DNA from 2 places in the Massilia sp. METH4 genome. Region 2 is predicted to be linked to the other one. Evidence: predicted binding sites of a transcription regulator. Region 2 holds the regulator's gene; the other holds the start of a gene.
The links. Region 2 encodes NrdR, which represses ribonucleotide reductase genes. Its sites were predicted from a motif close to CACNANATNTNGTG; they were not measured.
Positions count from the first base shown of each region.

Region 1: a site for NrdR is predicted at 7,312-7,325, ahead of V6Z91_RS04010 (ribonucleoside-diphosphate reductase subunit alpha). Genes of this name have one in related genera too.

Region 1 covers NZ_CP146614.1:895,486-911,389, forward strand. The annotation lists gene V6Z91_RS03980 (glycoside hydrolase 43 family protein) at 1-711, shown strand, start outside; gene V6Z91_RS03985 (hypothetical protein) at 811-999, opposite strand; gene V6Z91_RS03990 (hypothetical protein) at 999-1,418, opposite strand; partial or broken gene V6Z91_RS03995 (ribonucleotide-diphosphate reductase subunit beta) at 1,990-2,182, opposite strand; gene V6Z91_RS04000 (hypothetical protein) at 2,290-2,574, shown strand; gene V6Z91_RS04005 (ribonucleotide-diphosphate reductase subunit beta) at 2,856-3,968, opposite strand; gene V6Z91_RS04010 (ribonucleoside-diphosphate reductase subunit alpha) at 4,083-7,040, opposite strand; gene V6Z91_RS04015 (sigma-54 dependent transcriptional regulator) at 7,650-9,113, opposite strand; gene V6Z91_RS04020 (ATP-binding protein) at 9,110-10,825, opposite strand; gene V6Z91_RS04025 (PP0621 family protein) at 10,845-11,120, opposite strand; gene ccsA (cytochrome c biogenesis protein CcsA) at 11,117-11,920, opposite strand; gene V6Z91_RS04035 (ABC transporter ATP-binding protein) at 12,115-12,924, opposite strand; gene V6Z91_RS04040 (ABC transporter permease) at 12,926-13,747, opposite strand; gene V6Z91_RS04045 (ABC transporter substrate-binding protein) at 13,758-14,705, opposite strand; gene V6Z91_RS04050 (hypothetical protein) at 15,026-15,904, shown strand, end outside.
Region 2 covers NZ_CP146614.1:3,681,437-3,697,340, forward strand. The annotation lists gene V6Z91_RS16115 (fatty acid desaturase) at 1-231, opposite strand, end outside; gene V6Z91_RS16120 (cohesin domain-containing protein) at 380-949, opposite strand; gene V6Z91_RS16125 (M12 family metallo-peptidase) at 1,033-4,038, opposite strand; gene V6Z91_RS16130 (rhodanese-like domain-containing protein) at 4,355-5,275, shown strand; gene V6Z91_RS16135 (hypothetical protein) at 5,322-5,795, opposite strand; tRNA gene V6Z91_RS16140 (tRNA-Lys) at 6,248-6,323, opposite strand; tRNA gene V6Z91_RS16145 (tRNA-Lys) at 6,355-6,430, opposite strand; tRNA gene V6Z91_RS16150 (tRNA-Lys) at 6,489-6,564, opposite strand; gene ybgF (tol-pal system protein YbgF) at 6,666-7,412, opposite strand; gene pal (peptidoglycan-associated lipoprotein Pal) at 7,506-8,036, opposite strand; gene tolB (Tol-Pal system beta propeller repeat protein TolB) at 8,080-9,342, opposite strand; gene tolA (cell envelope integrity protein TolA) at 9,351-10,307, opposite strand; gene V6Z91_RS16175 (ExbD/TolR family protein) at 10,311-10,748, opposite strand; gene tolQ (protein TolQ) at 10,766-11,458, opposite strand; gene ybgC (tol-pal system-associated acyl-CoA thioesterase) at 11,589-11,996, opposite strand; gene V6Z91_RS16190 (SDR family NAD(P)-dependent oxidoreductase) at 12,161-12,910, opposite strand; ZMP/ZTP riboswitch at 13,161-13,283, shown strand; gene glyA (serine hydroxymethyltransferase) at 13,379-14,623, shown strand; gene nrdR (transcriptional regulator NrdR) at 14,696-15,163, shown strand; gene pilV (type IV pilus modification protein PilV) at 15,413-15,904, shown strand, end outside.

The sequences.
Region 1 (15,904 bases), 2.8 Mb from region 2:
TATGCGACCTTGGGCGTCGAAAAAACCGCCGGCGGCCTGTCGGTCGCCGTGTTCGACCAGATGAAGAATGCGACGAAGCGCGTGCCTCTCAAGGCTCCTCGTGTCTGGCTGCGCGCCGATGCCGACTTCCTGACGGAAAAGGCGCGCTTCTCGTACTCGGTCGACGGCAAGACCTTCGTGCCGGTCGGCGACGAGTTCACGATGGTCTTCCAGCTCGTGACCTTCCAGGGCGGGCGCTATGCCCTCTTCAATTACAACACCGCAGGCAGCGAGGGCGGCGTGGCGGACTTCGACAGCATCGATGTCTACCAGCCCTACCCGCACTGCCTGATGCGGCCGATCCCGGTCGGGAAGACGATCCGCCTGACCTCTTTTGGTGCGAAAACTGGCTTGCTAGCTGCCGGCGGTCGCTTGTCGGTGGGCGCGCCGTCCGCCTTCGCTGTTGAAGACATGAAGCTGGGTCGGGTGGCGCTGCGCTCGGGTAAACAGTATGTGACGGTCGGTGCCGATGGTGCCTTGTCGCTGGCCGACGGCGCGCCTGGGGAGGCGCAGAGCTTCCAGTGGATCGAGACGCCGACCGGGGAGCTGGTGCTGATGGCGCTGGCCAATCACCGCTTCGTGCGGGTGGATGCGGCGAACGGGAAGGTGGCGGTGGATAGCCCGGGGCCGCTGACCGAGAGTGGAGATGGAACCCGGTTCACGTGGAAATGAGCTGGCTAGGGTGAACGGGCCAGGAGAACGTCAACGTTAAACGCCAACCATTTGGGATGGCGTTTCTTGTGAACGCCATCCCGTCGCTTCATCCAACCGCTAACGCTTGCCATCCCCCGCCGCTGACTGCCGCAGGGCCCGACGCAATCGCCGGTTGTCCGCGATAGCACCTATCAAGGCCACCAGGACCAGCACATCGATCGCATCACGGTCCAGGTAGTGCCAGAAGGCCCAGGCGGCCAGGGAGCTTGCGAGGGCGCTCAAGACGAGCAGGACGCGGTCGTTCATCACCGTGCCGCTGCCAGCCGATACATCTGGCGTCCGGGAGCCTCTTTATATGTACCCGGCCAGCGCTGGAGGGTGGCGGGAAGCCATGGCCTGTTCAGATGATTCTGTTGGGCCAATAACAATACGTCTGCCAGCGAGGTTCCATTGCCCAGTACTCGCCCGGTTGCGACGGCGATACTGCCAATGACGGCGCCCACATAAAACGCCGCGGACAGGGCACCGATCACCGCGAGCTTTTCCAACCGCGTGCCCGCCACGATGAGCTCCCGAACGGTAACCTTTCGGCCGAACTTGTCGAGTTGTCCGAGAAGTACTGCCGCATTGGCGACTGCCGCTTGAAGCGTTCCATACAAGGATTCGGGCGCAGGCAGCCCAAGCCCTTCCATGTTTTCCTTGAAGTAGCGATAGAAGTCAGACATGTTCCCTCCTCTAAGTAATGTCGGGAAAGCATATCGCCGGCGAAGTCAGGCAAGTTGCGCTTGCACAGCGCGCGGCGACAATGTCGTGAGCGTATCCACGTCGCACTTTACGGTCGGCGGCATCGCGGTGGCCGCACCTGTCATGGCGAAACGGTCGAGTTCGCCAGGGTCTGCGGCGACCGTATCATGTCGGACGATGGCGCCATCCTGACGCCGTCCCAATTTGCTGACCGCCACGCGAGGGGGCGGAACGCGTGGCGCTTTGTCTGGCTGCGATTTCCCGGCGACGAGCATTGGTGGCGTGCTGCCGATTGCCGGGTGCGTCTTGATGGCTGCCGTGCTGGGAGATCCGACCAGACCGGTAAGGTCTAAGCTGATCCATCGGAATAACATTCGCAACGTTCGTCTAGACCGATTCATGACAGATGCCGGGTAATATCGATCAGAATAGACGCTGAGCTGCCGGTTTTCGTCCGATTTAGACCGTTTCGGCGGCGTTTAGGTCCGATTAGACCTCGCGCAGAAAGCGGCCGCCTGATATGCATCCTGCGGTGTTGCTGCCCGGGGCAGAAAACATCGGCGCCAGGCCTATTTTCACGGCGCGGCGGTTGGCGATGAAGCGCAGGTAGCCCTTGAACATGACCCGCGTTCAGGCCCGGCACGCCGCGCGGCGTCGTGTCTTCCGCATACGTGTATTCCAGCTCGACGGCGCGCATGAACAGCGCCTTCAGCGCATCGCGTAATTGCACGGTCCACAGCTGAGGTCCTGCGCCCTGCGCTCCCCAGGTTTCGCTGGGCAGGAAGTTGTCGTACACTCGCCGGCGGTTATTGGCAGAAGCTGTTGCCGCCAAACATTTCGATCGGATGATACATGAGCCAAGTACAGTTGACCGGCGACCAGATGAACGCGCTTGAACGCCTGTGGGCCCGCGTAATGATCGCGGCCGGGGTGACGTTGATTACAGTGCTTGTCCTGATGTACGTGATTTCGGGTAGCTGGACGATAATGCTCGTCTTTGGCGCGGTCACAGGGGCATCCGTCGTTGTCGTGATGATTGCCGCTGCCAAACTACGCGCGCTCGAGCGTGGCTTGCATGAATCCGATCGTGAAAAGCGCGGCGACATGCACTCGGCACTCGAGACGCTGGACGATTAATATCGTTATCGCAAGCGAGCGAGATGCCGCAGGCATCGGGGAGAGGACGTTTCCCGCTTGCCCGAGACCGACGGTAAAGAAGCATCCAGAATGCGCTATGCCGGTCTGATTCGATCTGGATTGGACGTTCGACGGCTGGGTCCGGGCGGAGCTTTTTCGGTCGCGTTAAACGACGGGGTGCGAAGTGCCAGGACTCGAAGGTTTTGTGCAACGATCCCCTAAAACAAAAAGGCCTGTCTCTCGACAGGCCTTTCATCGATAGCAACGCCAGCGCGCCGGTATCAATCCCAGCTCAGCGCCCCACCCGTCTGGTACTCGGTCACGCGCGTCTCGAAGAAGTTACGCTCCTTCTTCAGGTCGATCATCTCGCTCATCCAAGGGAACGGATTCTCATCCTGGTCGAACAGCTGTTCCAGGCCGATCTGCACGGCGCGGCGGTTGGCGATGAAGCGCAGGTAGCCCTTGAACATGGCCGCGTTCAGGCCCAGCACGCCGCGCGGCATCGTGTCTTCGGCGTATGCGTATTCCAGCTCGACGGCCTTCATGAACAGTTCCTTGAGCTCGTCGCGGAATTGCGGGGTCCACAGCTGCGGGTTTTCCAGCTTGATCGTGTTGATCAGGTCGATGCCGAAGTTGCAGTGCATCGATTCGTCGCGCAGGATGTACTGGTACTGCTCGGCGGCACCGGTCATCTTGTTCTGGCGGCCCAGCGCCAGGATCTGCGTGAAGCCCACGTAGAAGAACAGGCCTTCCATCAGGCAGGCGAACACGATCAGCGACTTGAGCAGTTTCTGGTCGTTTTCAATCGTGCCGGTCGTGAAGGCCGGGTCGGTCAGCGTGTCGATGAACGGGATCAGGAACTGGTCCTTGTCGCGGATCGATTTGACTTCGTTGTAGGCGTTGAAGATTTCCTGCTCGTCCAGGCCCAGCGATTCCACGATGTACTGGTAGGCGTGCGTGTGGATCGCTTCCTCGAACGCCTGGCGCAGCAGGTACTGGCGGCATTCCGGGGCGGTGATGTGGCGGTAGGTGCCCAGCACGATGTTGTTGGCGGCCAGCGAGTCGGCCGTCACGAAAAAGCCCAGGTTGCGCTTGACGATGCGGCGCTCGTCTTCGGTCAGGCCGTTCGGGTTCTTCCACAGCTCGATGTCGCGCTGCATGTTCACTTCCTGCGGCATCCAGTGGTTGGCGCAACCGGCCAGGTATTTGTCCCAGGCCCACTTGTACTTGAACGGCACCAGCTGGTTCACGTCCGTCTTGCCGTTGATGATGCGCTTGTCTTCCGCGTTGACGCGGTGCGAGATCTGCTCGGCGGTGGTTTCCGGCTCGGCGGAGATTTGCCCCGCCACGGGCGCGGCGGCGGGCTTGGCCACGTCATCTTCCCAGTTCAACATATTCTTTCCTTCGTTTGGTAACGGGAACTGCCCCGTCGGGGCAGTTCGTATTCATATTAGATGGCGACTCGACGGGAGTCGCGCAAGTACTTCATCGACCGCCTTACTGGCAGCTTATTGGCAAGCTTCGCATTCCTCGAAGCCCGCATCGCCCGGACGGAGGTAGCATGCGGCGCCTTCCTGCACTTCCTGCACCGTGGCCGGCGCCGAGTGGGTCGGCACGGCCGGGGCGGCAGACGACGTTGCCGAGGCGGAAGCCAAGGAGCCCACGGCGGCCGGCGACACGGCGTTCAGCGCGCCCGTCTTCGTGGTGGACTTCTCCATGTGCGAAGCGGCGATCGTGCGCAGGTAGTACGTGGTCTTCAGGCCGCGCAGCCAGGCCAGCTTGTACGTTTCGTCCAGCTTCTTGCCCGAGGCGCCGGCCATGTAGATGTTCAGCGACTGGGCCTGGTCGATCCACTTCTGGCGGCGCGATGCCGCTTCCACCAGCCAGCTCGGCGAGACTTCGAACGCCGTGGCGTAGATGTCGCGCAGGTCTTGCGGCACGCGGTCGATCTTCGTCAGCGAACCGTCGAAGTACTTCAGGTCGGCGATCATCACCTCGTCCCACAGGTCGCGCGCCTTCAGGTCGCGCACCAGGTAGGAGTTGATCTCGGTGAATTCACCGGACAGGTTCGACTTCACGTACAGGTTCTGGAACGTCGGTTCGATGCAGGCCGAGACGCCGATGATGTTCGAAATGGTCGCGGTCGGAGCGATCGCCACGCAGTTCGAGTTGCGCATGCCGAACTGCTTGATGCGTTCGCGCAGCGGGGTCCAGTCCATCGACGACGACATGTCCTGCTCGAGGTAGCCGCCGCGTTCTTCGGCCAGCAGCTTCACGGAATCCTGCGGCAGGATGCCGCGATCCCACAGCGAACCCTTGTACGAAGCGTACTGTCCACGCTCTTCGGCCAGCTCGGTCGAGGCCCAGTAGGCGTAGTAGCACACCGCTTCCATCGACGTATCGGCGAAGTTCACCGCTTCCTGCGAGGCGTATGGCACGCGCATCATGTGCAGGCAGTCCTGGAAGCCCATCACGCCCATGCCGACCGGACGGTGGCGCATGTTCGCGTTGCGCGCCTTGTCCACGGCGTAGTAGTTGATGTCGATGACGTTGTCCAGCATGCGCATGGCGGTGCGGATCGTCTTCTGCAGCTTCACGTGGTCCAGCTTGCCCTCTTTCATGTGGGCCGGCAGGTTCACGGAACCCAGGTTGCAGACGGCGATCTCGTCCGGGCCGGTGTTCAGCGTGATCTCGGTGCACAGGTTCGAGCTGTGCACCACGCCCACGTGCTGCTGCGGCGAACGGATGTTGCACGGATCCTTGAACGTGATCCACGGGTGGCCCGTCTCGAACAGCATCGACAGCATCTTGCGCCACAGGTCCAGCGCCTGGATTTTCTTGAACACGCGGATTTCGCCGCGGGCGGCAGCCGCTTCATAGCCCAGGTAAGCCTGTTCGAATGCCTTGCCGACCTTGTCGTGCAGGTCCGGCGTCTCGGACGGCGAGAACAGCGTCCACTCGCCCTTTTCCATCACGCGCTTCATGAACAGGTCGGGAATCCAGTTCGCCGTGTTCATGTCGTGCGTGCGGCGGCGGTCGTCGCCCGTGTTCTTGCGCAGGTCGAGGAATTCTTCGATGTCCAGGTGCCAGGTTTCCAGGTAGGCGCAGACGGCGCCCTTGCGCTTGCCGCCCTGGTTCACGGCCACGGCCGTGTCGTTGACCACCTTCAGGAACGGCACCACGCCCTGCGACTTGCCGTTGGTGCCCTTGATGTGGGCGCCCAGCGCGCGCACCGGCGTCCAGTCGTTGCCCAGGCCGCCCGCGAACTTCGCCAGCAGTGCGTTTTCCTTGATCGCGTCGTAGATGCCTTCCAGGTCGTCGGAGACGGTGGTCAGGTAGCACGACGACAGCTGCGAGCGCAGCGTGCCCGAGTTGAACAGCGTCGGCGTCGACGACATGAAGTCGAACGAGGACAGCAGGTTGTAGAACTCGATGGCGCGCGCTTCGCGGTTCTCTTCATTCAGGGCCAGGCCCATGGCCACGCGCATGTAGAACGCCTGCGGCATTTCGATGCGCACGTCGCGCACGTGCAGGAAGTAGCGGTCGTACAGGGTTTGCAGGCCGATGTAGCCGAACTGCAGGTCGCGGTCGGCCACCAGGGCCTTGGCCAGCTTCTGCAGGTCGAACTCGGCCAGTTTCGGGTCCAGCAGCTCGGCGGCGATACCTTTCGCCACGTACTGCGGGAAGTATTCCACGTAGGCCGCGGCGGCTTGCGCCTGCGGGGTTTCCTTGCCGAAGACTTCCTTGCGGATCGTGTGCAGCAGGATGCGGGCGGTGACCTGCGAGTAAGCCGGGTCCTTTTCCATCAGGGCTCTGGCAGCCAGGATGGCGGACTTGTACAGTTCCTCGACGGGCACGCCGTCATACAGGTTGCGGAAGGTCTCGGCCAGGATCGCGTCGGCATCGACGTGCTTTTCCAGGCCCGAGCAGGCGGCGTCGATCAGCTCGCGCACTTCCTGCACCACCAGCGGGCGGCGCTGGCCGTTGTCCAGCACGTGGAATTGCGGCTCGGCCACTTCCGGTGCGCCGGCGGCGGCCTTCTTGGCGCGGCGCTCTTCCATCTGCTTGGCGCGGTACAGCACGTAGGCCTTGGCCACGTCGTGCTCGCCCGAGCGCATCAGGGCCAGTTCCACCTGGTCCTGCACGTCTTCGATATGGAACGTGCCGCCGGAAGGCTGGCGGCGCACCAAGGCATTCACCACATTGTTCGTCAGCTGTTCGGCCAGGTCGCGGATGCGCGCGGACGCGGCGGCGGGGCCACCCTTTTCCGTCTGCACGGCCAGGAAGGCCTTGGTCATGGCGACGTTGATCTTGGAGGGCTCGAACGCCACGACGGCACCGTTGCGACGGATGATGCGGTAGTCGCCGAGGTCGGCTGCCGTGGTCAGGCCGCTGGCCGGCTGGGCGGACGCTGGCACCGCTGGTTGCGATGCTGCTGGGGTGGTGATGTCTTGGTTGGATTGCATGTATGCTCCCGATTGATTGTTCGGAAAAAATTCTTTGCCACCTGCCGTAACAAAAAACGGCATGAAAACGGCAAAACCGGGCCCCTCGAACTCATGTCCGACAGACTCTCCGGTGCCGGGATTTCGCCCGGTGGCTGCTGTGCGACGCCCTGCTGGCGCCCTCTGTGGATGTTGACGCTGGTCAAAGTTATCCAAGCAGTTATCAACTGAGTTATCAACCAGGTTATGCACCCGGTTATCAACTGCTTATCAACCGATTTATCCACGAAGGCACTAGATTTAGTGCGCCACACAATTTCTGGCACTAATTGTAGTGAGCGCGCTTGCTCGCGACAAGCGCTACAGGCGGAATTTTTTTGCCAGAACGGCTAATAATTCTGTTGACTTTTCAAGCTTGCGATAAGGACGGGCGTTCTTCGTTGAGCACACGCTCGCCCACGAAATGTGGTAGGTCGGGGGCGGTGCTTAATGCTTCAGCAGAAATGTTTCTTACGTTGCCGGATAGGCATCGAATGCCAGCCGCGAACACATGAGGCGCCTGGTGTCGTACACCTTTTCCGCAGGAAAAGGTGTACGACACCAGGCCTTCAGCCGCCGCTGGCCGGCAACTTACCCCTCCGGCTCCTGTATCCCCAGCTTCTGCATCTGGTACCGCAACTGCCGGAAACTGATCCCCAGCAGTTGCGCGGCCTGCGTGCGGTTGTACTGGGTCTGCGCGAGGGCGCGCACGATGATCTCCCGCTCCACCCGCTCCAGGTAGGCTGGCAGGTTCGACGGCAGCACGGACAGGTCGGGCAGCGGCGGCATGCGCTCGCTGCCGGGCGCCGGCGCCGGCACTGAAACCGGGGGCGCGGCGGCAGAAGCCGGACCCGGACCCGGACCCGGAACCGGCGCGGCGGCCGGCACTTCGGCCAGCTTCGCCCCCTTCAGCGACAGGTCGGCCACGTCGATCACGCCATCGTTGGCAAAGGCCAGCGCCCGCTCCAGGATGTTTTCCAGCTCGCGCACATTGCCGGGAAAGCTGTAGCCGCGCAGCGCGTCCAGCACGCCGGGGCCCAGGGTGGCCGGCTGGCCGCTGGCGGCGGAGAGCCGGGCCAGGATCGCGTCGGTCAGCACCGGCAGATCGTCGAGCCGCTCGCGCAGCGGCGGCAGCGACAGTTCGATCACGTTCAGCCGGTAGAACAGGTCTTGCCGGAACTTGCCCTGCTCCACGCAGCGCGCCAGGTCCTGGTGGGTGGCGCTGACGATGCGCACGTCCACCGGTTCCTCGGCGGTGGCGCCGATCTTGCGCACGCGCCGCTCCTGGATAGCGCGCAGCAGCTTCACCTGCATGGGCAGCGGCAGGTCCGCCACCTCGTCGAGCATCAGCGTGCCGCCGTTGGCAGCCTGGAAGAAGCCGTCGCGCTCGTCCGCCGCACCCGTGAAGGCGCCCTTGCGGTAACCGAAGAACTCGGCCTCCATCAGCGCCTCGGGAATTGCGCCGCAGTTCACGGCGATGAACGGCTTGTCGGCCCGTGAACCTTGCGCGTGGATCTCGCGCGCCGCCAGTTCCTTGCCCGAGCCCGATTCGCCGGTGATGGCGATCGGCGCCATCGAGCGGGCCAGCCGGGCGATCTGCGCGCGCAGCGCCTGCATGGCGGCCGACTGCCCTTTCAGCCGGCTGTCCACCGGGCCGGGATGCGGCGCGGCGGCGCCAGGCGGCGCATTGAGCTTGAGCGCCGACTGCACCATCACGCGCAGCTGGTCGAGCTGCAAGGGCTTGGTCACGTAGTCGAAGGCGCCCGCCTTCAGCGCCACCACGGCGTTTTCCGCGCTGCCGAACGCCGTCACCACCGCCACCGGCAGGTTGCGGCCACTGGCGGCGATCTCGCGCACCAGTTCCAGGCCCAGGCCGTCCGGCAGGCGCATGTCCGTCAGCACCAGGTCGTAGTCATGGGCGGCCAGCAGCGCGCGGGCGCCGCGCAGGTCGGCGGCGCCGTCCACGTCCAATCCCATCTTGAGAAGCGTGATTTCCAGCAGGTCGCGCAGGTCGTCCTCGTCATCGACTACCAGAACGCGGGGGGAAGAGCTCATGGCCTGTCTTCTCGAGAGGGTTGCGCGAACGTGATGACGAACCGGCCGGACGACCCCGGCACGGCCACGGGGCCCGTGTCGAAGCGGTATTCGTAGTCCAGCATCGCGTCGTTGTTCAGGCACAGCTCCCGCGCCAGGTAGAGGCCCAGGCCCGTGCCCTTCGACGACGTAGTGTAGAACGGTTCGAACAGGTGGGCCCGCACCTCTGTCGAGATGCCGGGACCGTCGTCCTGCACGTGCAGCTCGGCGCTGCGGCCCTGCACGCCGACCACGAACAGCCGGATCGACGAGGGTTGCCTGCTGGCATAGCGGATCGCATTGCCGAGCAGGTTGAGCAGCACGGCGCGCAGGTGCACGGGATCGAAGCGCACCGTCACGTCGCTCACGCGGGAAATATCGAGCACGCGCGGGTCGAGCCGCTGCGTTTCGTCGAACTCGGCCTTCAACTCGGCCACGAGCGACGCCAGCGCCAGCGGCTCGTCGTGCGGGTGCGCCTTGCGCGACAGTTGCAGGATGTCTTCCACCATACGGTTCACGCGCGCCACGTTGTCGCCGATGATCTTGACCAGCCGCGCGTGGACGGGCGAGTCCAGGTCTTCGGCCAGCAGCGAATTGGCGTGGCCGATCGCCGACAGCGGATTGCGCACCTCGTGCGCGATGCTGGCGGTCAACCGGCCCATCGAGGCCAGCTTCAGTTGCTGCGCCTGGTTTTCGATCGCCGTCACGTCCTGCAGGAAGATCACGTTGCGCTCGGTGCCCAGTTCCATCGTGTCGGCGGCGGCGAAGCGCACCTTCAGGTGGGCGGCCAGGTCGGCGCGCGCGCTCCAGGCGGCGGCCAGCTCCTGCAGCGCCGGGTCTGTGTAGGGCTTGATCGTCACATAGACGGTGTGGAGGGCTGGATTCGCACGCCAGTGGGCGTAGGCTTGCGCGATCGGGTGCAGCGAAGGCATCGCGGCCAGCCGCAGGCCCAGCGCGCCGGCCAGCCCCAGCATCTGCCGCGCGGCCGGGTTGCCGGCCAGGAGTTCGCCGTCCGGCCCCACCACCACGATGCCATCCCCGGCCTGCGACATCACCAGCCGGTTGACGGCCTGCTGCACGCCGATCTCGACCCCGCGCTGCGCCGCCAGCGCCTCCTGCTTGATCAGCCGTGCCGCCATGCGGTTCACCAGCAGCACGGCGGCGAAGAAGGCCGCGCCGTACAGGCCGGCCTGCAGCACGGCCATGTCGCCGGCGCCCGACAGGGCACGCCAGATGCTCTCGGCCAGCATGTACAGCGAAGCAAGCGCCGTGCAGAACAGCGCGAGCATGAGCGGCGCCAGGATCGCGCAGCCGGCCAGCGGAAACAGGTAGAGGATCGCCAGGCCGCTGCGCAAGCCCCCGGCCGCTGTATACAACAGGGAGATCACGACCAGGTCGCAGGCGACCTGCGAAAGCAGCTGCACCAGGAAACGGCGGCGCCACCAGGCGGCCATGAGCGCGAACACGATCGCCAGGAACAGGTAGGCGGCGCAGGTTTGCGCGTACAGGAAGTCGCCGGAAGTGGTCAGAGCGCGGCTGTCGATGCTCAGGTAGACCAGCAGCACCAGGGCGATGACCACGCGCGTGGCGTTCAGCGTTTGCAGCGAGCGCCAGAACGTTTCCCGCGCAGCAGCGGACAAATGCGGCGGCAAATGCCGGGGCAAGGCCGGCGGCGGCGTCGCGGTATCGATCACGCCGCTCACCCGGCCGGCGTCATTTCACGGGCGCGTGGGCCGGGCTGCAATAATCCCGCCCGCCCACCGGCACGTTTTCCGATGCGGGAAAATGCACGCCGCACTGGGCGCAGCGCAGCATCGGCTCGGCGCGCACCACCTCGCGCTGCGCCGACTGCCGCTGCTGCTCCCTTTGCTGCTGCTCCCTCTGCTGCTCCCACAGCTGCTGTTGCCGGCGCTGCGATTGCTTCAACTTGGAACGGATGGCGAAATACACCAGCAGCGCGAGCGCCAGCCAGAACAGAACACGTGTCATGCGAAACCTCGGTGTAGCACTACTTCCAGGACAAAACGGCTGCCGACATAGGCCAGCAGCAAGGTGGCGAAGCCCGCCAGCGTGAACGACAGCGCCGTCTTGCCGCGCCAGCCGCGGAAGTGGCGGCCGGCCAGCAGCGCGGCGAACAGTATCCACGAGAGCAGCGTGAACACGGATTTATGGTCCCACTTCAGCGCCTGGCCGAACAGCTGCTCGGAAAAGACGATGCCGGACAGGACGGTCAGGCTGAGCAGCACGAAGCCGAAGCCGATCAGGCGGAACAGCAGCTTTTCCATCGTCAGCAGCGCCGGCAACTGGTCCAGCGCGGCGGACAGGAACGTGACCTGCTCGCTGCGCGTGTGCAGGCGCGACTCCTGCAATGCCATCAGCACGGCGTGGAAGGCGGCGATCGTGAGCGTGCTGTAGGCCAGCGTGGCGATCGCGATGTGCCAGCCGAACATGGGCGAGCGGCCTTCCAGCGCGATCAGCGCGCCGGGGAACAGCGCCTGCAGCGCGCAGGCGATGGCGGCGCACGGCATCACCATGCGGCGCAGGCCATCGAGGGAGAAATTGCGGTTTTCGATCCAGTAGGCGCCCACCGAGATCCACAGGGCGGACGACAGCATCGCGGCAAAGCCCAGCCGCAGCGAGCCGGGCACCACGACATCCATCCATAGCCCGGCACCGTGCACCAGCCAGGCCAGCGCGGTGACGGCGGCAATCGGCCTGGCTTTCGCCGCGGGCAACAGGGCGCACACGAGGTACAGCAGCGCGGCTGCGATCAGGAGAATGGTTTGCATCCGCGCAGTTTACACTAACGCGGCTTTGGTGACCGGGGGCAAGAGCCGCCCGGGTCTGGTGTCTGACACCATTTCCCCTTGGGAAATGGTGTCAGACACCGGTTTTCCGCGAACATGCCGACCTCGTGGGAAAACCGGTGTCGTACACCTTTTCCGCAGGAAAAGGTGTACGACACCAAGAGCCGCGGGCCGGATCAATCCACTGCCGCCAGCCGTACCTCGTCCTCGTGGTGCCGCTGCTGCTCCTCCATCACCAGCTGCCCCAGCTCGCGCTTCAGGGTGTTGAACTCGGGCGAGGAAGGATCGCGCAGCCGGGGCAGGTCGACGAGGATGTCGCGCTTGATCGTGCCGGGGCGGTAGGTCATCACCACGATGCGGTCGGCCAGGTAGATCGCTTCCTCGATCGAATGCGTCACGAAGATGATCGTCTTCCGGAGCTCGGACCAGATACGCAGCAGCTCGTCCTGCAGGTTGCGGCGGGTGAGCGCGTCGAGGGCGCCGAACGGTTCGTCCATCAGCATGATCGGCGAATCGAGCGCCAGCACGTGGGCGATCGCCACCCGCTGCCGCATGCCGCCGGACAGGTCCTTCGGGTAGCGCTGGCGGAAGTCCGACAGCGACAGCATGGCCAGCAGCTTGTCCACGGTCGCGCGGATCTTCTCCCTCGGCTGGCCCTTGATCTCCAGGCCGAAGGCGATGTTGTCCTCGACCGTCATCCAGGGGAACAGCGCGTATTCCTGGAATACCATGCCCCGTTCCGGGCCGGGGGCGGCGACCGCCGAGCCGTCGGCGGTGATGATGCCCGAGGATGGCGGCGCGAAGCCGGCGATCGCGTTCAGCAGCGTCGACTTGCCGCAGCCCGAGGGCCCCAGCAGGCAGACGAACTGGCCACGCGGGATCGCCAGGTCGATATCCTTCAGGGCGACGACTTCCCGCCCGCCCGTGGCGAACACCTTGCTGACGCTTGAGACGATGATGTGCGGTTCATTGGCGTGCGCGTTCATGTCAGTTCTCCAGGCCGCGGTGCCAGCGCAGCAGGTGGTTGTTCAGGCGGTTCACGCCCACGTCGATGGCCAGCCCGATGAGGCCAATGGTGAACATGCCGGCGATGATCTTGTCCGACCAGAAGTATTCGCGCGCCTCGGTGATGCGGAATCCCAGCCCGTTGCTCACGGCGATCATCTCGGCCACGATGACGACGATGAACGCCGTGCCGATGCCGATCCGCACGCCGGACAATATATAAGGCACGGCGGCCGGCAGGATCACGCGCAGGAACATCGTGCTGCCCGCGGCGCCCAGGTTGCGGGCGGCACGGATATAGATGCCGTCCACCTGCCGCACGCCGGCGATGGTGTTCATCAGCACGGGGAAGAAGGCGCCCAGTGCGATCAGGAACACGGCGGGCGGGTTGCCGAGCCCGAACCACAGGATCGACAGCGGAATGTAGGCGATCGGCGGAATCGGCCGCAGCAGCTGCACGAGGGGATTGAGCCACGCATACACGCGCGGGCTGGCGCCCATCGACAGGCCGATCGGCAGCGCCAGGCCGGCGCCGATGGCGAAGCCGACCGCCACGCGATACAGGCTGCCGAGCGAATCGTGGATCAATTCGCCGGACGCGGCCCAGGCCAGCCAGGATTGCGTGGCCGGATCGTGCGGCTGCAACGGCAACGCGTATTCAACCCATTTCGTCACCACCGCCCAGGGCGACGGCAGCACCTGGGGGTTCACCCACCCCAGGCTGGATGCGACCTGCCAGGCGGCGATCGCGAGCACCGGCACCACGAGGCCGGTGCCCACCTCGCGCCAGTCGATGCGTGCCATGGCCGGCCTCCTATTTCACGCCCAGGCTTTTCTTGGCCTGGTCCAGCAGGTCGGTCTTGACCCAGTCCTTGGCCAGCGGCGGGCGGCTCATGCGGCCCACGCCGGTCTTCACCATCACGTCGGTGGTCGTCTGGATATGCGCGGGGGTGATGTCGTAGGTGTAGGGCGAGTTGCCGATCGCATCCTCGAAGTCGTCCTTCGAAATCTGGCCCTTGAATACCACGTCGCGCACGTACTTCTCGGCCGTCGCCTTGTTGTCGATGAAGGTCTTGGTCGCCTCCAGGAAGCAGCGCATGAACTTCTCGGCCACCGGGCGGCGCTCGTTGTAGAACTTCTCCGTCATCACCATCGTGCGCACCGGTTCGCCGATCGGCGTGTTGTACGGCTTCATGATCTCGGTGCCGAAGCCCTTGTTGATGGCCTGCGAGGATTGCGGCTCGGATTGCATCATGGCGTCGATGTTCTTGCCCAGCAGCGCCTGGTTCAAGTCGGCGTAGGCGAGGAACACCAGGCGCACGTCCTTGCCCGGCTGGTCCGAAGCCGTCAGCCCCGCCTGCTGCAGCTCGGCCAGCAGCAGCACTTCCTGGATGCCACCCCGCGTCACGCCCACGCGCTTGCCCTTCAGGTCGCGAAGCGATTTCATGTTCAGATCCGCGCGGCCCACGAGCCGGGCGCCGCCCTTGGCGAAGCCGGCCACCACGTAGATCGGCGCGCCGCCGGCCCGCCCGGAAATGGCTGCCTCGGACGCCGTGGCGCCCACGTCGAGCTCGCCGGCGATGATCGCCTGCATCACGTCCAGGCCCTTGGCGAACACATGTTCCTCGACCTTGATGCCGCACTTCGGCGCAATCTCCTTTATGTACGAGACCGCACCGTAGTGGGCGAACTTCAGGTTGCCCAGCCTGACCACGTCCTGCGCCTGGGCGCCATGGACGGCGCCGAGCGCCAGCACTGCCATCCCCAACCTGGTTGCCCACTCAGTTGCCCACTTGGTTGCCCACTCCGCCACCATCGACTTCACTTTCATCCGGGTTTCTCCTCGAAAGAACGATCAGGCCGGGCTTACCGGCCACAGCGATTGCCCGGTCATCATACCGTGCCGCCCTGTGTCGTAGTCAGGTTGTGTTGCCGTTATGCACAACCGGACCACGAGCACGAGCACAATGCCCCGCCGGCAAAAACTGTCGTTGAGAAATAACAAGAGTTGCGTCCGCGCCCGCGTGGCTTTCCGTGAGATTTCTCGCGTTCCGTGCGGCGCATAATGCATCGCAATCGATCATGAAAGGGAAGACCATGACCTCCTATGCAAGGCTGGCTCCGTTCCTGCTGGCCGCGAGCCTGCTGGCGGCTTGTGGCGGCGGGGGTTCCGACACGCCGGCACCGGCGACGGCACCCGGCTCCTCGGGCCCGGTTACGCTCAGTGCGACCGCCGGCACGACGCAGTTGCTCCCCGGCGGCACGGCCACGCTGACCGGCACCGCCTCCGACAACAGCGCGATCACCTGGCAGCTCGCCCAGGGGTCACCCGGCGCGCTGTCGGCCGCGACCGGTGCATCCGTCACCTATACCGCTCCCGCATCGGGCCTATCGGCCCCCACGCCGGTGACGGTCAGCGCCACGGCCGGCGGCGCGACGAAGACGGTCACGCTGCTCGTCCACCCCTCGCCCGGCACCCCGGGCCTCAGCCTGCTCGCCGGCTCGCTCGGCAGCCACACGATCGTCGACGGAACGGGCACCGCGGCGCGCTTCGGGTCGATCGGCGACATGGCGGTGGCGGCCGATGGTTCGCTGGCCGTGGTCGACTTCAAGAAGCTGCTGCCGGTCGTGCGCCGGATCGGCGCCACGGGCGCCGTGACGTCGATCCCCGTCCCGGCCGGCGAGGATCCGGTATTCTGGGCCGTGCACGCGCTGGGCGTCGCTGCCGACGGCACCGCCTGGATGGTGCGCGAAAACGGGGTCCTGGGCACATTGCTGAGACTCGGCACGGATGGCAACGTGTCCGCCGCCGGCGGCCCGCAGCCGGAACTTCTCGGGGCCACCGGGCTGGTCGCAGGCGCCGCCGGCGAGCTGTTCGTGCAGACGACGAGCTACTCGGCATGCGCCCTCTATCGCGTCACCGACCAGGGCGCCGTCGCCCTGCTCGCCGGTGGCGGATGC
Region 2 (15,904 bases):
GTGCACGGCCACCCATTCGCGCGTGCCCATGCCGGTGGTGAGCCACAGCCAGCAGCGGAAGAAGTGACTGGCCAACGGATGCAATGTCAGCGCCCGGTGCGCCTGGCAGCGGTGCAGGTAGATGGTGACGGCGGCGATGGTGATGTGCGTCAGCACCAGGGTCCAGGCGACGATGGCCCAGGCACCCCAGTCGAGCAGGCCGTGAGACAAGAAGGCGAGGAAGGCATCCATGCTGTCCCTTTCCGGATCGGCAGGGGACCAGCATAGCCGGTTTCGGCGGGCGAGTCGATGTGCACACACCAACCCGGCTCCGGCGAGGATGCGCCGGGCTGCGCAAGGCGGCCCGGCAGGGCGGCGCGTGCCGCCCTCGGGCGCTCGATCAGCCGCGCGCGGCCAGCTGACGCCTGCGCAGCGCCGCCACGCCGATCAGGCCGACGCCCAGCATCAGGTAGGTGGACGGTTCCGGCACGGCCGTGACCTGCACGCTGCCGCTGTTGATGCTGGCGGCGATGTCACCGCTGCCACTGTCGAGCAGGATCGTGTCCCTGATCGTCAACGCCGAGTACCCGGCGCCGATGGTCTGGAACGAAATCGAGCCCAGCAGACCGCTGCCCGAAACGCCAGGCAGGCTGGCGCCGTAGATCGAGTTGAAGATGAGCGTGACCGTGCCGGCCGTGTTGTCGATCAGGCCGGAATAACTGCGCGTATCGTAGCCGAGGAAAATATCGCCTATCGTGCTCTCGGTGGCCTGCAATACGGTCGGGTCGAACGACAGTGCGAACTCGTACGAGTACAGGTCGGTCACGTCGGCGATCCGCACGTCCAGCTGGACGGCCTGGCCGACGGTCGCGGAACCCGGCGTGACGACCGCATTGACGGATGCGGCATGTGCCTGGATGCCTGCCACACTCAGCAGCGCAGCGCCCAGGTATTTCTTCCATACACTCATCTTTTTCTCCTTTGCCTGGTGGCGGTGAACGGTGATCCCGGCCGCAGGGCGGCCGGGCGGTGCTCAACAAGAACGGCCGGACATCAATTGCACGACGTTCCCTGCGGCACACGGACGGCCACGTAGTTCAGGTCGCGCACGTTGATGATGCCGTCCCGAACCGTGTCGGCCCGCGCGTCGAAGCCGTTCTGGCTGCTACGCTTGCCGAATGCCGCAGTAATGATCCCCATGTCCGCACAGTCTACGCTGCCGTCTGCGTTGATGTCGCCCGTCAGATTGATAGTGAAGTTCGCGTTCGACACGTCGAAGAACACGTTGCCAAGCGCTTCCACCTTGACGCGGCCCTTCGTCGTCGCCAGCGACGGCAGCGTTACCGGGGCGCTGCCGTCGTTCGCCGTGCTGGCCGCGAGCACGTGCGGCCAGGTCTTGCCGCCATCCGTGGAGAGGGAGATTTTCACGTTCTCCACGCCGACCGGGGCGGCGTTCGTGTTGGCGACGCTCCAGGTCACCGTTTGCAGGGAACCTGCTTCCAGCGTGACTGCCGCGTTGGGCGACGTTACCAGGAACGGCCCGGCATCCCGTGCCAGCACGAGCCGCGTGTCGGCACTGCTGACGCCGCCGCGGCCGTCGCGCGCGGTGAGCCGGAAGTTCAGCGACGCCGGGTTGGCGTTCGTGCCGGGCAGGCCCACGTAGGCGGCCGTCGGCAGGAACTCGGCGTAGCACTCGATGTTGGCGGCCGTCGGCGTGGCGGCCGGCGTCGGGCAGGCGCCGGTCTCGGCATTCGTGTTGTTGGCCAGGATCTGGTCCAGGTCCGGGAACACGCGCGTCGGATTGGTCGTCACGTGGTTCTCGCCGGGCGAGTTGTACTTGATCGTGTCTTCGCTCGTGACCACGGCGCGCTTGCCGAACTGGCTGAACAGCGGGCCGTTCTTCTTCACGTTGTCGAACAGCGCCGTGCCGTCGGCGCCGCCGCGGTCGTTCTGCTCCCACAGGTAAGTCACCGTGTCGCCTTCGCCGTCGGTGGCGCTGCCAGTCAGAGCGAACGGGGTGCGTACCGGGATCGTGTAGCCGGCCGGGGCGGTTACCAGGGGCGCGCTGTTGCCGGTGCCCGAGATGTTGCCACCGCGTGTGGTGAGGCCGCCGGCGACGATTTCGCCGACATAACCGGTCACGCCGGACGAGAAGTTCACCAGCTGCAGCTGGCCGACATTGGTGCGGGCGAGCGTGCCGCCGAAAGTGATGTTGAAGCCGGCGTCCGACAGCGCGCTGATGTTCACGGTGCCGCCCCTCGGCCAGCCGGCGATGTTCTGGATCGCCTGCTTGATGGCCGCCGCCGTGTAGTTGGTGCCCCGTACGATCGGCGCGGACAGGTTGCCGTTCCAGCTGATCCGGAATTGCCGGCCGTTGCTGGTGAAGTTGCGCAGCACCGCCGCCTGCAATTCATTGAGCTCGGATTCGCCGCTGGTGACGTAGGAGGTGATCTCGTCGAAGCTGCGCTGCGACCAGTACGGGTCGCTGTGCGGCTGCACATTGTCTTCCCGGCAGATGCCGGCATAGGCCATGATCGACGTTCCCGAGCCCGGCTCGACGGAGGTTTCCGGGTTGCGGTTGCCGCCCGAGCAGTTCCAGTTCACGCCATTGAACGTGTGGTTGCCCGCGAACTGGTGGCCGATCTCGTGCGCTACGTAGTCGACGGCGAAGTAGTCGCCGATCGGGGTCGGTACGCCCGTGCAGCCTTGCGCCTTGCCGCTGCTGCCCACGACCCCCAGGCTGGCGATGCCGCCGCCGTTCAGGCCGAAGGCAATGTGGCCGATGTCGAAGTTGCTGGCGCCGACCAGCAGGCCGGTGACCACGCGGTTGCGCGACAGGGTCGGCGAGTCGCAGCCGGAGGCCTGCTCCACGGTGTAGCAGGCCGTGGCGCCGCAGGGGCCGTTGGCGCCGGTCATCTGCGCGTCGGTGTCGAGGTTCAGCGCGTCGTTGCCGTCGACCAGCACGAGGCGGATCGACGTTTCATCCTCGTAGATCTGCGTGACGCGGTTGACCAGCGTGACCTTGGCGGCCGTTACGTTGGCCGAGCCGCCGAAGTAGCTGGCATAGGACGGGTCGGTGACCAGCGCCAGCCGGTAGGTGCGCAACTGGTTGCCCGTCACGGCGCCGGCGGCCGCGCTGGCGTCCACCACGTGGTAGGCGGCCGTGGTGGTGGCGCGGCCGTCGCTTGCCGTCACTTCGAAGGCCCCCTTGCCGCCGGCCGGCAGCGTGAGCGCCAGCACGCCGTTGCTGTCCGCCGTGGCGGCCACCGTTTGCACGCCGCCATCCTCGCCCTCGGCGCGCACCGTGACGTTGACGGTGGCGCCCGGCGTGAAGTTCAGGCCGCGCACTTCGACGTTCTCGCCTTCCTTGTAGAAACCGCGCGACAGCGTCAGCTGGGCGCCGCCCAGCGCCGCCTCGACGAGCGGGCCGTGCTGGTTGACGAGATCCCGGCTGTGATAGCTGGCGTACAGGCTGTCATCGAGGTGGTAGTAAGGATCGACGTACCAGCCGCCGTTCGGCGAACGCACGGAGGCGTGCAGGCCCAGCTTCGTGATGTCCATGCGCAGCGTGGCCGTCGGATCGTCGATGCCCTTGCCGCGGTAAGTCTTGATGTCGGGGTGCCTGGCCGCCAGGCCCGGCTCCATGATGGGCGCCTCGACCAGCGCGAAACGCTGGTAGCCGCCATCCGGGTGGGGCAGGGAAATCGTCAGCGTGTCGGGAATGTCGTCGATGCCGCGCTCCTGCGGCGCGCCGGCCGTCAGTGCCTGCATGCCGGGCTTGTCCAGGGTGGCGGCGTGGAAGCGCTTGAGCTTGAGTGCAACCTTCCTGTCGCTGCGGCCGACGGCCAGCGAGTCGGCCGGGGTCGCCGCGCTTTGCCAGTGCGGCGCGGCGCGCTGAATGGACACTGCCGGGTTGGCGGCCTGCGCCGCAAGCGCGATCGGCGCGGCGGCGGTGAAGGCGAGGGCGATACTGAGGAACAGGGACGATCGCGCACCCGGTACGATGCGCTGTTGCTGGTTCCCGCCGTGGTGCGGCGGGGTCGACGGCTTGATTCTCATGCAATGTCCTTTCGGCGTGGTTGCTCTGCTCAGTGTTCGTGTGTTGTGGTGCGTCTTCCTGGAGTCATCCGGTGTGGTCTGCCATCTCGGGGTGGCGGTGGCCCTCATCCATTGATGCAACGAAGGCAATAAACTCAACAATACTATTGCCGCTTTATCATCCGGCTCAAGCTCTATTTCGCGAGGCGTTGTAAAGACGATGAAAAAGCAGCAAGCGAGCTGTGCGTAACGGGCTCGTAACCTCTTTGTTCGACCGCGTCGGATACAATCGCCGCCTTCGATCCGGTGCCGCCGGATGACTGTCCGACCACGTTCCTTGAATATCGTTCCTCATCTTTCCAGGCCGGATGCACGTGCCGGCCTGGCCCGCCCCCGGCAGCTCGTCAGCGCGGCTTCGCTCGCCTGCTTGCTGCCTGGCACGGCCATGCCCGCGCACTGCCGGCTGCTCGAAGCCGGCTGCGGCGCGCTGCACCTGTTCGACCAGGCCCACATTCCCGGGGCCGGCTACCTGGACACATGCGCGATCGAGGGCGGGCCGCTATGGAACAAGGTGCCGGATGATGTGCTGCTGAGCGTGTTGCTGGCACAGGGCATCCGCCACGACACCACCGTCATCCTGTATGGCCGCAACAACCCCGCCGCCGCGCGCGTGGCTCATTTGCTGCTGTATGCCGGCGTGACCGACGTGCGGCTGCTCGACGGCGGCTTCGCGGCCTGGCAGGCCGGCGGCCATCCCTGCGAAGCGGGGCCGGCGCGGCCATGTGTCGCCGCAACCGGCTTCGGTGCGCCATTCCCCGCGCGTCCCGATTACCTCGTCGACATGGGAGAGGCGCGCGCCTTGCTGGCCCGGCCCGACGGCGCGCTGGTCAGCATTCGCAGCGAGGCGGAATTCCTCGGCAAGGTCTCGGGCTACAGCTATATCGCCGCGCGCGGCGACATTCCTGGCGCGCTGTGGGGCAGGGCGGGCGAAGATGGCGACGTGAACAGCATGAGCGCTTACCAGCTCACTGATGGCCGCATGCGGCCATCCGCCGAGATCGCGGCCATGTGGGCGGAGGAAGGCATCACGCCCGGCCGGCGCATCGCTTTCTACTGCGGCACGGGATGGCGGGCGTCGATGGCGTTCTTCTATGCCTGGCTGATGGGGTGGGAGGAGATTGCCGTGTATGACGGCGGGTGGCTGGAGTGGAGCGGGGCTGGTTATCAAGCGGCCGCCGGTGGTACCGGCTGCACGTGAAGGGTGTGGAATATCCTGTTGACGCCATGCCGAATCGATATGGCTCCTACTCGCGCGCTTCCGGTCGTGGCTTGCCGGTCAGGTGGAACCGTCGGGTAAAACCGAAGGGTCTTTTCACGCCAGGCGGGTCGAACAGTACCGGCCATGCAAAAACTTGCGCAGGGAGGACCGTCAGCACCCAGTCCGTATCACCAAAAAAACGAAAGCGCACTGTGTCGGGCTGGATGGGTTGGAGGCCCGAAAGATGACCGGTTGAGTACATGGCACCCAGCCTGGCCCAGTCGAGGATGTTCGCAGCACGATCGAGCAGATATATCCGCAGAGTCTCTTCGTGCGGAATGCCATCGGTAAGGAAAATGAGGAACACATCATTGCAGGTGAATGCCGCTTCCAGAAAAGCGCCTTCGACCAATTTTCCGGTTCTTGCCCCGTTCAGACATATCTCGCTGAATGGGGTGGTGTCATCCGATGCCTCTGGCAGCGGGTGTGTGGAAATTTCCGATGTGCCCCTCATGGTCATGTCTTCTACCACATGAAGCCTGCGCCGAATGCTGCCAGCGCGCCGCCAACAAAGGCCCCTACGGTCACGCAGACCGGTGCGCCGGGGCCGCAGGCCAACCCTGCTAAGACGCCACCGGTAATTCCGCCCGCTACGCTCGCACCAGTGACCGTGGCTTCCTTCCTCAAGGCCAGCACTCTGTCCGTAGAGTTCGCGACGTTATAAACCGACAGAGCGAGAGAGAGAACAACAAGACCCCGTCCTGCATATGAAAGCCGTGCGATGGCCCGAGTCACTGAAGGGTTAGACTTGCCGGCGGCGCTAACGATGGCCGCGAATACGGTGTTTTGCTGTCCTGCCGAGAGACGCGAAAAACTTACGTATGCCGCAGTTGTTGATCTCTGGCAGTCTGCAAGCGAGGTGGAAACAAAAAAGCCCACGAATCTAAGTTCGTGGGCTTTCTTGATGAATCTTGGTAGGCCGTGCGGGATTCGAACCTGCGACCAACGGATTAAAAGTCCGCTGCTCTACCAGCTGAGCTAACGACCCAAGGTAAAACCAGCAATCTCAATTTTGCGAGTGGTAGGCCGTGCGGGGCTCGAACCTGCGACCAACGGATTAAAAGTCCGCTGCTCTACCAACTGAGCTAACGACCCTCTGCAAAACTGTTACTGCGTTGCTACAACTACTAGTATACCAACTGCTTCTTTCGAGTGGTAGGCCGTGCGGGGCTCGAACCTGCGACCAACGGATTAAAAGTCCGCTGCTCTACCAACTGAGCTAACGACCCGCTGCGAAAGAAGCGGGATTATAGGACAGCCCAACCGTGCCTGTCAAATGCTTGGGAGCATCGAATTGTGCAAACTTCGACCGGGCCATCCGCCACCCGCGTTACTTGCCCCCCAGGCGCTCCTTGGCGGTGCGTGCGGCGGCCGTGTTCGGGTAGTTCTTGATCAGGTCGTTCAACGTCTTCTTTGCGTTGTTGACGGCTTTCAGCTCGGCCTGGCAGCTGGCGATGTTCAGCATGGCATCGGCGGCCTTCGGGCTGTCCGGGTAGTTCTTCACCACGGCCTGCTGCGCCACGATGGCGGCCTTGCAGTCGCGTTGCAGGTAGTGGGCGTTGCCGAGCATGTACTGCGCATTGGCCGCATAGGGCGAGCCTGGATAGCGGCGCACGAAGTTCTGAAGCGCCGTGGCTGCACCTTCGTAGTTCTGCTCCTTGAACAGCTGCATGGCGGCGTCGTAGGCGTTCTGCTCGGACTGCTCCACCGAAGCCGTCTGGCCGTCGATTTCCACCTGGCGCGGCTCGAGGGCGCGCAGGCGCTTGTCGAGGTCGGCGTACAGGTCCTTCTGGCGCTTACCTGTCACTTCAATCTCGTTCTGCAGTACTTCGACCTGGCCGCGCAGGCGCGCGATTTCCTGCATCGTCTGGTCGTGCTGGGCGATCAGGTCCAGCGTGGAGGTCTTCTCGGCCTTCGTGTCGAGACGGGAGTTGAGCTCCTTCGTCAGCGCTTCCACCTTGGCGCGCAGGTCGAGGATCGCGCGGCGTGCCTCGTCGTCGTCGAATACGCCGGCGCTGGCATGCAGGGACAGCGTGGCAATGGCCAGCGCAACAGCCGTCTTGGTGAATTTGATCATGTTGTAAACGCTCTCAATGAAAAAACGGGGCAGCGCGCAGTATAACGCTGCGCGCTGCCCCGTCAGTACGAATGTCAGGCCGGAGGCCGTCGATTACTTGTAGACGATGTCGGCACGACGGTTCTGTGCCCATGCCTCTTCGTTGCTGCCCTGTGCCTTCGGCTTTTCCTTGCCCAGCGAAACGGCTTCGATCTGGCCTTCGTTCACGCCCAGTGCCACCATCGCGCGCTTCACGGCTTCGGCGCGCTTCTGGCCCAGGGCGAGGTTGTATTCCGCGCCGCCGCGTTCGTCGGTGTTACCCTGGATCAGGATGTTGCGGCTGGTGTTCTTGGTCAGGTAGTCGGAGTGGTTGGTCACGACCGGCTTGCCGTCTTCGCGCACGACATAGCTGTCGAAGTCGAAGTACACGCTGCGCTGTGCCAGCACGCCTTGCGGATCGTCCAGCGGGTCGATCGACTTGGTTTCCACCGGGGCCACGGAACGGGTGGTGTCAGCTTGCGCAGGCGCTTCGGCCGGCTTGCTTTCCACTACGGGTGCCGGCTCGGAAACCTTGACGGGGCTCGAGCAAGCTGCCAGCAGGGCGGCGCTGCTGATGATGAAGGCGATGCTTTTTACGTTACGCATGTTGATTCTCCTGGTCGTTGTGAAAGGTCTTTACTGCCTGTTTTTACTTCATGAAAGGACCCCAGGTGGGCTCCTTGATTGCTCCGGCCTGAATGGTCAGGCGTTGCTTGACCCGGCCGTCCACCGACACCACCGCCAGGGCCTTGCGCCCGCCCGATTCGGTCGAGTACAGGATGTACTTGCCGTTCGGAGCGAAGCTGGGGGCCTGGTCGTTGGTGTTGTCCGACAAACGTTGCTCCTGGCCGCTTGCCAGATCCAATACATAGAGCTGGAAGTTGCCGTTGCGCCGGGAAATATAGGCCAGCGATTTTCCATCGGAGGAAATACGCGGGCTGATGTTGTAGCTGCCGTTGAACGTCACGCGCTGGGCATCGCCGCCGTTCACGCTCATGCGGTAGATCTGCGGGCCGCCGCTGCGGTCGCTGGTGAAGTAGATCGACTGGCCGTCCGCCGAGAACTGCGGCTCGGTATCGATGCCGCTGCTGTTGGTCAGCCGGCGCAGGCCGCCGCCGGTACTGTTGGCGAGGTAGACCTGCGTGTTGCCCGTCTTCGACAGCGCCAGCGCGATGCGGCTGCCGTCCGGCGACCAGGATGGCGCCGAGTTGCTGCCGCGTTCATTGGCGATCACGGTGCGCTGGCGCGTGATCAGGTTCTGCACGTAGATCACCGGCTTCTTCTGCTCGAACGACACGTAGGCCACCTTGGTGCCGTCCGGCGACCACGACGGTGAAATGATCGGCTCGTTCGACGACAGCGCCAGCTGCACGTTCTCGCCGTCGGCGTCGGCCACCTCAAGGCGGTAGGAGCGGCCCTGCTGCGTCACGTAGGCGATGCGGGTGGCGAAGATGCCGCGCACGCCGGTCAGTTTTTCGTACACGTCGTCGGCGATCTTGTGCGCCGACAGGCGCGTGAATTGCGCCGGCGCCTGCTGGTCCAGCTGCGAGATCTTCGTGTTCTGGATCGTGGACATCAGCTTGTAGCGCACGTCGTACGTGCCGTTCGGCTGCTTCTGCACGGTGCCAACGACCAGGGCATCCGCGCCGCGTGCCTTGTAGGATGCCGCGTCGACATTGTTCACGTCGCTGATCGTGCCGGCGTCGATCACCTTGAAGGCGCCACTGCGCTCCAGGTCGGTCTTGATGACCTTCGAGATCTGCGTCGGCGATTGGCCTTCGTCCACGAAGGCGGCGACCGCCACGGGGATCTGGTTGCTGCCGACACCCGAGATTTCCACGCGCAATTGCGCCTGGGCGGTCAGGCTGGCCAGCATGCCAGCGGTAAGGAACACGGAAGTAAGTTTTTTCATAGTTCGCGTCAAGGCAAGTCTTTCAAATTGAATGCCGCGGTGATTTCCCGTTCCACCGTGCCGTCTTTCTTTTTGGGCAGAGGCGACGATTTACTAATCGCGTTCTCCACGGCGGCATCGTAGGCGGGAATTCCGCTGCTCTTGATCTTTCGGACCGAAACGATTTCCCCAGTCGGCAATTGCGTAATCCTGAACTCGGCACTCGGGTTGCCGGGAACGTCCTGGCTGCCCGCGTAGCTGATATTGCTCTTGATCCTGGCCGCGATCGCGGCCTTGTAGCCGCTGTCCATCCGTGGCGCGGTCGATTTCTCGGCCGTGCCGCTGCTGGTGCCGCCCGCCGCGCCTGTGAGCCGGCGAATTTCCTCTTCGCGGATCTTGGCGATGCGTTCGGCATCCCTCTTTTCCGCAGCTTTCTTGGCCGCCAGCTCTTTCTTCTTCTTGTCCTCTTCGGCCTTCTTGTCGGCTTTTTCCTTCTGTTCGGCCAGGCGCTGCTCTTCCTCGCGCTTTTTCTTCTCGTCTTCCTTCTTCTTCTGGTCGGCGAGCTTGCGCTCATCCTCGAGCTTCTGCTTGCGTTTTTCTTCCTTCTCGGCCGCGATGCGCTTTTCCTCTTCGCGCTTCTTCTCGCGTTCCTTGCGCAGCGCGATCTCCGGATCGGGCTTGGGCGGCGTCACCTCCCGCGGCGGCGGCGGGGCCGGCGCCGGGGCAGGCGGGGGCGGCGCCGGTTCGGGTTCGGGCTGCGGCTCGGGTTCCGGCGTGGGCGGCGGCGGCGGGGCGGCCTGCTGCGTCGTCAGGTCCCATACCTCCGCTTCCACGGCCACGGGTTCGGAGCTTTGCCAATTGATGCCGCCCCACAGGAACAGGAACAGCAGCGCGTGCGTGGCCAGGGCGAGCCCGAAGGCACGCCAGCCACTGTCATGCCGGGGTACCCGATACGGGCCGCCCGTGTTCGCTTCAATTGTCGCCATGCCTTACTTCGTTGCCAGACCAACGCGGGTGATGCCCATCTTCTTCGCTTCGGAAATCAGCTGGATCACATCGTCGTACTTGCTTTCCTTGTCGCCCGCGATCAGCACCGGATAGTCGGGGTTGTCCTCGTGCAGCGCTTCCAGCTTGCGCACCAGGGCATCGCGGTTCGGCGCCGTTTCGGGCGCATCGGCATTCTTGCCCGCGATGCCGATCGACAGCGCACCGTTGGGCTTGATGGTGACCTGGATATAGGCGTCCGGCGGGCGCACCGCCTTTTCCGCGTGCGGCAGGTCGATCGAGCTCGGGTTGTTCGAGCTCGGCATCACCATGAAGATGATCAGCAGGCAGAGCATCACGTCGATGTAGGGCACGACGTTGATCTCGGATTTCAGCTTGCGGCCGCGGCCGCCGCGCATGCTGCTGTTGAAGGACGATGCCATGTTGGCTCCTTTCCCGGTTAACGCGACTGGCGCTGCAGGATGTTGGAGAACTCCTCGACGAAGCTTTCGAAGCGGATCGCCAGGCGGTCGATGTCATGCGAGAAGCGGTTGTAGGCAACCACGGCCGGGATCGCCGCGAACAGGCCGATCGCGGTGGCGATCAGTGCCTCGGCGATGCCGGGCGCCACGGCCGACAGGGTGGCCTGCTGCACATTGGCCAGGCCGCGGAACGCATTCATGATGCCCCACACGGTGCCCAGCAGGCCGATGTACGGCGACACGGAACCGACCGAAGCCAGGAAGGCCAGGTGCGACTCGAGCACGTCCATCTCGCGCTGGAACGCCGCCCGCATCGCGCGGCGGGCACCATCCAGGATCGCACCCACGTCCAGCGCCTCGCGGGCCGCGGTGGCGGCCTGCTTGCCCTTGATGAACTCACCCATGCCCGCCTCGAAGATGCGCGACAGCGCGCCGTTGTTGGCGCGGTTGCTGCCGGCGGCCTGGTACAGCTGGTGCAGGTTGCCGCCGGCCCAGAACGTTTTTTCGAAGTCGATCGTCAGGCGGCGCGCGGCGCGCACGTCGAACCATTTCTTGAAGATGTAGGTCCAGCTGACGATGGACAGGCCGAGCAGCAGCGCCATGATCAGCTGCACGATCAGGTGCGCATTGGAGATGAGGGCGATGAAGGAAAGATCTTGGGAACCGTTCATTTATAAATTAGTTAGAATGGTAACGACTAGCAAAGGCTCAAGCTGCTTCTCGGCGCTGTGAGGCGATGTGCAATTGCACGGTAATTTGCACGGTAATGCGCACTGTAACGGACTCCTGCCCGGGCGCCGTTCACGCCACATAGGCGCGCATGCGTTCGGCCGCGGCATCGGGCACCGCGCGCGGCCTCAACGCCGAGTCGACGCAGCCCACCTTCACGTGGGCCGTGTTGAGCAGGGTCGTGCCGCGCCACGCCTGCTGCCGGAACACGACGGAGGCGCGGCCAAGCTTCTCGATAACTAGTGTTAATGATAGAGCATCGTCCAGTTTGGCCGGCGCATGATAGTCCGCGCTGACATTCTTCACCACGAACATGGCATCGTGCTCTTCCAGCAGCACCTGCTGGCCGATACCGATCGCGCGCAGCCATTCGGTACGGGCGCGTTCAAAGAACTTCAGGTAATTGGCGTAATAGACGATGCCGCCCGCGTCCGTGTCCTCGTAATAGACACGGACTTCCCAGGTGAACTCTGAAGACATGGTGAGATTGCTACAAGTGTTATTGGGCAACATTCTACGCCATTTGGCATGAAACGTTGCTAAAAGTTTGCTGACGGTATGTCAAGCTGATCAGTTAAACAAATTCGCCGCGCCCGACCAATACTTGTAACATTCGCTTACGAATCTTTCGCGTCGGTAATTTCTTACGACGCACGCTTGATCGCCAGCGGCCCGGCGGCCTGGCAGGTCGGCATCATCTCGATCATGTTGATGTTCACATGCGGCGGCAGGGTGGCGATCCAGTACGCGGTGGCAGCGATATCGTCCGCCGTCAGCGGCGTGGTGCCTTCATAAACCTTGGCGGCCGCCGCATCGTCGCCCTTCAGGCGCACGTTCGAGAACTCCGTGCCGCCGCACAGGCCCGGCGCGATATTGGTCGCGCGCACGCCCGTGCCGACGAGGTCCGCGCGCAGGTTCAGCGTGAACTGGTCGACGAAGGCCTTGGTGGCGCCATACACATTCCCGCCCGGGTAGGGGAAGCGGCCGGCCACGGAGCCGATGTTGATGATCAGGCCGCTATTGCGTTCCACCATGCCCGGCAGCACGGCGCGGGTCATCGTCACCAGGCCCGTGCAATTGGTCGCGATCATCGTTTCCCAGTCTTCCAGCTGCGCCTCGTGCGCCGGCTTGATGCCGAGGGCGAGGCCGGCGTTGTTGACCAGCACGTCGATCTCGCGCCAGCCCGCGGGCAGCGCCTGGAGCGCGGCGTGGATGCCGGCCTTGTCGGTCACATCCAGCGGCACGGTGCGCACGTTGGGGCCGAGTTCGCCGGCCAGCGCTTCCAGCCGGTCGGCGCGGCGGCCGGCGATCAGCACGCGGTGGCCATTCGTGGCGAAGATGCGCGCCATCGCGGCGCCGAAGCCGGCGGTTGCGCCGGTGATGAAGACGATCATGGACGTTTTTCCCAAAGTGCGGTTGCGCGGAAATTTAACCCAGAAGCAAATTCTGGGGCCAGACCCTTTTGGGTCTGATCCCGGCTTCTGCCGTTGGGGTTAAACAAGGTAGAGGCATCGAAGCCGGCAAACCCAAAGATTGTAGCCGAAACGACAGTGTTGTGGTCGCGCTACCAACGCCGTCGTCTTGAGAACGGCAAGCTGTTTCCTTGCCCAGACTCTGCACATCACATACAATCTCGGCTCCATTTATGTCTCACGTAACTGGCGAAAAGCGGCAATGCCGTCGGCATGATCGTCGGCAAATACGCGAAAGGTGGGTATCCACCGGGGAACGTGGGATGTCTCAACGCCGTTCGCCTGGGCAGCCTCGATGGAATCGCGCGGATGCACGCGCGACCGGGCTGCCTTTGGCCACCCGGCCCGCGTCATTCGATCCTATCTGCCAGTCCTAATCGGAGTTATTTCATGTTCGCAAAAGATCACACCCTCGCCTCCATCGACCCGGAACTGTTCGGCGCCATCCAGAGCGAGAACAAGCGCCAGCACGACCACATCGAGCTGATCGCGTCGGAGAACTACACCTCGCCGGCCGTGATGGAAGCGCAGGGCTCGCAACTGACGAATAAATACGCGGAAGGCTATCCGGGCAAGCGCTACTACGGCGGTTGCGAATACGTGGACGTGGTGGAACAGCTGGCGATCGACCGCGTCAAGCAGCTGTTCGGCGCGGAAGCCGCCAACGTGCAGCCGAACTCCGGTTCGCAGGCGAACCAGGGCGTGTTCTTCGCCGTGCTCAAGCCGGGCGACACGATCATGGGCATGTCGCTGGCCGAAGGCGGCCACCTGACGCACGGCATGGGCCTGAACATGTCCGGCAAGTGGTTCAACGTGGTGTCCTACGGCCTGACCGCCGAGGAAGACATCGACTACGCCGCCATGGAAAAGCTGGCCAACGAGCACAAGCCGAAGCTGATCATCGCCGGCGCCTCGGCCTTCTCGAAGAAGATCGACTTCGAACGCTTCGCCGCCGTGGCCAAGGCCGTCGGCGCCTACTTCATGGTCGACATGGCCCACTACGCCGGCCTGATCGCCGCCGGCCTGTACCCGAACCCGGTGCCGCACGCCGACTTCGTCACGTCCACCACGCACAAGTCGCTGCGCGGCCCGCGCGGCGGCATCATCCTGATGAAGGCCGAGCACGAGAAGATCATCAACTCGGCGATCTTCCCCGGCATCCAGGGCGGCCCGCTGATGCACGTAATCGCAGGCAAGGCGGTGGCGTTCAAGGAAGCGCTGTCCGATGAGTTCAAGGCCTACCAGCAGCAGGTGGTCAAGAACGCCGACGTGCTGGCCAAGACGCTGATCAAGCGCGGCCTGCGCATCGTCTCCGGCGGCACCGAGTCGCACGTGTTCCTGGTGGACCTGCGCGCCAAGAACCTGACCGGCAAGGAAGCCGAGGCGATCCTGGGTTCGGCCCACATCACCTGCAACAAGAACGGCATTCCGAACGACCCGCAAAAGCCGTTCGTCACCTCCGGCATCCGCCTGGGCAGCCCGGCGATGACCACCCGCGGCTTCAAGGAAGCCGAGGCCGAAGAGGTCGGCAACCTGATCGCCGACGTGCTGGACAACCCGCATGACGCCGCCACGATCGAACGCGTGAAGGCCGCCGTGAAGGTCCTGGCCGACAAGTTCCCGGTTTACGCGTAATCGGCACATTGCTACTATCGGGGCGCCGGGCTGCAAAGCCCGGCGCTTTTTTCATCCTCATTCCATCACCACATGAAATGTCCGTTCTGCCAGCATGATGAAATCCACGTCCTCGATACGCGCGTATCGGAGGAGGGGGATGCGATCAAGCGCCGGCGGCGCTGCGGCAGGTGCGACAAGCGTTTCACCACGTACGAGCGGATTGAACTTTCGATGCCGTTCGTGGTCAAAAAGAACGGCAGCCGGATGGAGTACTCCGAAGCAAAATTGCGCGGCAGCCTGATGCTCGCGCTGCGCAAGCGGCCGGTGGCCGCCGCCGCGGTCGACGACGCGGTAAAGGCGATCGAGGAAAAACTGCTCACCAGCGGCAAGCGCGAAGTCGATTCGAATTACATCGGCGAGCTGGTGATGGCCGAGCTGAAGCGGCTCGACAAGGTTGCGTATATCCGCTTCGCCTCCGTCTACAAGAATTTCGAGGACCTGGCCGAATTCCAGGATGCGATCGAGGAAGCCGGCCAGGAGCGTAAGCGGCAGGACTAGAAGTAACGCCGCACAGCCGGCGCGGCAGGAGTAGTGCCGCACAGCCGGCGCGGCAACGCCGCCGGGGGCGTCGCAGCCCGTCACTATCATCTTTCACCTCGGACGTGGTCGCTTTTGACTGCGTTTCCTGCGCTGGCGCAAGTCTCCACGGAAATTGTTGAGCTAAGCCGCTCGAGCTTGAGCAGCCACAACCGCCCCGCGCCGCTGCCGGCTAACTTGTACGGCAATGTCGATGGGGGGAGGTTGCCGATGCGCCATGTTGCCGGGTTCGCCTTGATGGAAGTGCTGGTCGCCGTCTTCGTGCTGGCCTTGGGCCTGGTGGGCGGCATGGCGATGCAATTGCATGCGATGCGCGCGCGGCACGAATCGGCGCTGCTTTCCGCGGCATTGCAGATCGCCGTGGCAATGGCCGACCGCATGCGCGCCAATGCCGGGCAGGTGCCGGTCTTTTACCTCGACGTCGACTACGACGCGCAGGCTGCAACAGGTCCGGCCGCGCTGGACAACCCCTGTACGGCCGATTCCTGCAACCCGGCCCAAGTGGCGCAAGCCGATATCCACGAACTGCAAAGGCAGGTCCGCACGCAGTTGCCTGCCGGGCGGGCACGGGTATGCCGCGATGCGCAGCTATACGAAGCAGGCCGCATGCGCTGGGAATGCAGCGGCGCGCCGGGCGACCCCGTCGTCGTCAAGATCGGTTGGCGCGGCAAGCGGGCGGACGGCACGCCGGAGCGCCGCGAA